DNA from 2 places in the Listeria sp. LM90SB2 genome. Region 1 is predicted to be linked to the other one. Evidence: a T-box and tRNA genes for the amino acid it is inferred to sense, from the RefSeq annotation. Region 1 holds a T-box; the other holds one or more tRNA genes.
What was found. A T-box is a leader RNA that pairs with one kind of tRNA and senses whether it is charged. The one in region 1 lies ahead of GL301_RS07875 (valine--tRNA ligase), so its partner is inferred to be a tRNA-Val.
Positions count from the first base shown of each region.

Region 1 (2,472 bases):
AAAGAAAGAAATTATGGAACAGATTGCTCCTGCTGGTTCTATTTATCAAGCGGGAACTTTATCCGGAAATCCATTAGCAATGAATGCTGGCTTTGAAACAGTTCGCCAACTAACGCCGCAACACTATGATGTTTTCCGCACCCTGATTAAGCGAATGGAAGAAGGACTTACAGAGATATCTGCTAGAAGACAAGTCCCGCTCTCGATTAATAAGGCTGGTTCGATGTTCGGCTTTTTCTTCACTGATCAAAAAGTGATTAATTTTGATACAGCAAAAACAAGTAATCTAGAATTTTTCCGAAATTATTACCGTGAAATGTTAGGTCAAGGCATTTTCTTACCACCGTCTCAGTTTGAGGGTGTCTTCATTTCTACGATGCACACCGAGAAAGAAATTGATAAGACCTTGGAAGCATTTGATACGACATGCAAAATACTTCGCGGCTAATTGACGAATCTTGAAACTTTTGTTAAAATTATTTCTAGTATATAGAATCAAATGCAATGAAGAGGAAGAGTAGGACATTTATTTTTTTAAAGAGAGAAAGCGGTTGGTGCAAGCTTTCAAAAATGATGTCTGAAGGTAGCCTTGGAGCAGTATTCCTGAATTTATAGTAAGGAATAACCGGTAGATTTCTCTATCGTTAACACAATGAAGTGCCTGCAATTTTTTTCTGTGGGTAAAAAGGTGGTACCGCGAATAATACTCTTTTCGTCCTTTTATGAGGATGAGAAGAGTTTTTTATTTTGCCTAAAAAAGGAGGAATCATTATGACAATCGAACACAATGAAATAAATATGCCTACAAAATATGAGCCGAGTAACGTAGAAGCAGGTAAATATAAATGGTGGCTAGAAAAAGAATTCTTTAAAGCAGAAGGAAATACGGATAAAAAACCTTACAGTATTGTTATTCCACCACCAAACGTAACAGGTAAACTACATTTAGGCCATGCGTGGGATACAACTTTACAAGATATTATTACTCGAATGAAAAGAATGCAAGGGTTTGACACTTTATATTTACCAGGAATGGATCATGCTGGTATTGCAACGCAAGCTAAAGTAGAAGCGAAATTAAAAGAATCTAATGTTTCTCGTTATGACTTAGGACGAGAAAACTTTGTGGATAAGACTTGGGAATGGAAAGAAGAATACGCTGAGTTTATTCGTGAACAATGGGAGAAGTTAGGCCTTGGTTTAGACTACTCAAGAGAACGATTTACACTAGATGATGGTTTATCGGATGCCGTAAAAAAAGTATTCGTAACATTATATAATAAAGGTCTTATTTATCGCGGCCAATATATAATAAACTGGGACCCAGAAGCGAAAACGGCTTTATCTGATATTGAAGTAATTCATAAAGATATTGAAGGCAGTTTCTATCATTTGAAATATCCATTAACTGATGGCTCTGGTTACCTAGAAGTAGCTACAACACGTCCTGAAACAATACCGGGTGATACAGCTGTTGCGGTTCACCCAAAAGATGAAAGATATCAACACTTAATTGGTAAAACCATCATGCTACCGATTTTGAATAGAGAAATTCCTATTGTTGCTGATGAATATGTGGAAAGAGAGTTTGGCTCTGGTGCAGTTAAAATTACGCCTGCACATGATCCGAATGATTTTGAAGTAGGGAATCGTCATGAGTTGCCAAGAATTATTGTCATGCATGAAGATGGGACAATGAATAAAAATGCTGGTAAATATGATGGTTTGGACCGTTTTGTAGCTAGAAAAGAAATTATTCAAGATTTCAAAGACTTAGGTTTATTTATCAAACAAGAACCTCACTTGCATTCAGTGGGGCATTCAGAGCGAACTGGAGCGGTAGTAGAACCCTATCTTTCACTACAATGGTTTGTGAAAATGGAACCTCTTGCTGCAGAAGCACTGGAACTTCAAAAAACGGAAAACAAAGTGAATTTTGTACCAGCTAGATTTGAAAAAACATATGAAACTTGGATGGATAACATTCACGATTGGTGTATTTCGCGTCAATTATGGTGGGGTCACAGAATCCCGGCTTGGTATCATAAAGAAACAGGTGAAATTTATGTTGGTGAAAGCGAACCTGAAAACCTTTCTGAATGGGAACAAGATGAAGATGTACTAGATACTTGGTTTAGTTCGGCTTTATGGCCATTTTCAACAATGGGCTGGCCAGATACTGAGAATCCAGATTTCCAACATTTCTTCCCAACTAATACTTTAGTAACTGGATACGATATTATTTTCTTTTGGGTATCTAGAATGATTTTCCAATCTGTTGAATTTACTGGTGAGAGACCTTTTAAAGATACATTGATTCATGGTTTAGTGCGTGACTCTGAAGGACGTAAAATGTCTAAGTCGCTTGGTAATGGTGTGGACCCAATTGAAGTTATTGACAAATATGGAGCAGATTCTCTTCGTTATACACTTGCAACAGGTTCATCACCAGGTCAAGATTTGAAATTCAGC
Region 1 is NZ_CP046449.1:1,583,841-1,586,312, reverse strand. Features, by position in the region: gene hemL (glutamate-1-semialdehyde 2,1-aminomutase) at 1-448, shown strand, start outside; T-box leader at 496-723, shown strand; gene GL301_RS07875 (valine--tRNA ligase) at 772-2,472, shown strand, end outside.

Region 2 (2,472 bases), 1.3 Mb from region 1:
ACACGTTGCTAATAGTGAGTTTTCTTGCATAGATAACATCTAGTTGGACATTTACTAGAAAATTGAGTAATATAAACATGGATGATAATGACCGGAACCGATACCGGAAACAATAGAGAGAGAAAGGAAGATTACCTTGGCATCTACCATATATGACATAGCAAAACACGCGGGAGTTTCAAAATCGACGGTATCTAGAGTACTAAACAATCAAGCTAACATTTCCGAAGAATCACGAAAAAAAGTACTAGAAGCGATTGACGAACTAAACTACCAGCCAAGCAAACTAGCGCGCGCACTTACCTCTTCGGGCTTTGATGCTATCATGGTTATTTCAAATCGCTCTACTACAACCACAACCGGAAACCCATTTTTTTCCGAAATAATTCAATCGATTTCCACTCAAGCTGAGTTGGAAAATTTCGACCTAATTCTTCAAACTGCTAAAAACAGCGAAGACGAACTTAAAAAATGCCTCTCCAAAATTCAAGAAAAAATGATAAAAGGCATTATTATGCTAAGTTCTCCCGCTGATGAAGATTTTTTTCACCAATTAGACCCATATAATATCCCCATCGTCGTGACCGGAAAAGTAGAAGGTCATTACAAAAATATATACTCTGTTGACACCGACAATTTTGGCGACAGTTATGCTCTAACAAAACATTTAATCAGGCAAGGTCATCAAAAAATCGCTTGTATCCATGCTCCACTCGATTATCACGTGTCGATAGATCGTCTTGCTGGTTTCCGCAGCTGCCTGTTTGACCACCAATTAGATTTACGTAACGACTGGATTATTGATAGCGGTTATAGTATAGAAGATAGCTACAAAGCAGCACTACGCCTAATGGAAGGCCCAGATAAACCAACCGCAGTTTTCGCAACCGACGATTTAAAGGTCCTTAGCATTTACAAAATGGCCGCCGATAAAAACTTACAAATCCCTGCAGATTTTTCCGTCATCGGCTATAATGATAAAGTAGCGTCCTCTTTCTTGTCGCCGCCGCTAACGTCTATTGATATTCCAATCAATAAACTAGGAAAAAAAGCGACTAACTTATTATTCCGCCTAATTCATCAAGATAAAAATGTACCAAAAACAACTATTATTAAAACCGAAATGATTGAACGTGAATCCATTCAGAAAATAAACGTCTAAACTTATTTTCTGAGTTTACTGGTCCTGTAGCTCAGTTGGGAGAGTATCACCTTGACATGGTGGGGGTCGCTGGTTCGAGACCAGTCGGGACCATTTATAAAAAAAGCACCCTTTTATAAAGGATGCTTTTTTTATTTTATTTAAATAACTTACCTAATTTCTTAAACAATCCATCCTCAATGATATCAATACCGATACCCCAGTTACTCTTGAGAATTTCTTTATTAGCTTCCACATATTCTTCCAAATCCTTCTCTTTAATAGTGAGATTGTGATATGGACGATATTCTAAATAACAAGAAGCTCCGTTTTTGTGAATTTTCTTCGTCATACGATGGTTCAAATACTTAGATTTGATGTCACATTCTTGACGTGTGTAGCGTTCTTGCTGATCAATTGATTTATCTGTCGTCAAATGAAGTTCTGTTTTGATGACATTCCGATCAATCCAATATGGAAAATCCTTATGAAAATGTTTTTCCGCACCATCATCAATAAAATTATTCCAATTCCAAAAATGTAAATAACGCTTTTTATTTTCTACAATATATGGATCGGAAATAGTTGCTTTATAAATTATAGAAAGCTCATTTAAGTCTTTATTATCTTCCACAATTTGAATGGATGTATTACTAAAATGACTATCAACTTCATTTTCTTCATATTTTTTATATAAAGTCATATTGCTATAAATCGAAAAATTATATCGATTGATAATGTCTTTATTGGAATCATTTTTAAACATTTCTCGTGACCCGTTTGCCATTCCACCGCGTAATTTTCTTTCAAAAGTAATTTCAGCCGCATTATCTTTAACATCGCAGTAAACCACTTCTTCCACAGATGGAATTTCATCTTGAAATGGCTCTTGTTTTTGCAATTCCGTACCTGATTTAATTTCCAAATAATACATAAAACTATTTTTTTGACGATTAGCCAAAAATCCTTGATCACTACTCATTGTAGCATCAATAAAATAGACTTGATTATTATGCGTTATTTTTAAAATCGCATGGTTAAAGTTGAATGGTGACGGTGTATAAACTGGTAGGAATACATCACTACCATAGTTAACCAAAATAAGCTCTGAATTCACGTCTAAATAATCTAAAATCACTTTCAAAAGAACTGTTTTCGCCTTACAATCGCCTTGTTTCGTTTTATAAGTCACTTCAGCAGCTTGAGGTTCATGACCATCCATCTCTGTTTCATTATATAAATAGTATACTTCTTTTTGAACAAAATCGATGGCATGCTTAATTTTATGGTCTAATGTCGGTAACTCATCTAGTTCAGCCACTATATCAGCC
Region 2 is NZ_CP046449.1:2,900,167-2,902,638, forward strand. Features, by position in the region: gene GL301_RS14375 (LacI family DNA-binding transcriptional regulator) at 137-1,162, shown strand; tRNA gene GL301_RS14380 (tRNA-Val) at 1,183-1,255, shown strand; gene GL301_RS14385 (hypothetical protein) at 1,299-2,472, opposite strand, start outside.
Region 2: it has a tRNA-Val gene. The T-box ahead of GL301_RS07875 (valine--tRNA ligase) is inferred to sense a tRNA for this amino acid. The anticodon was not compared.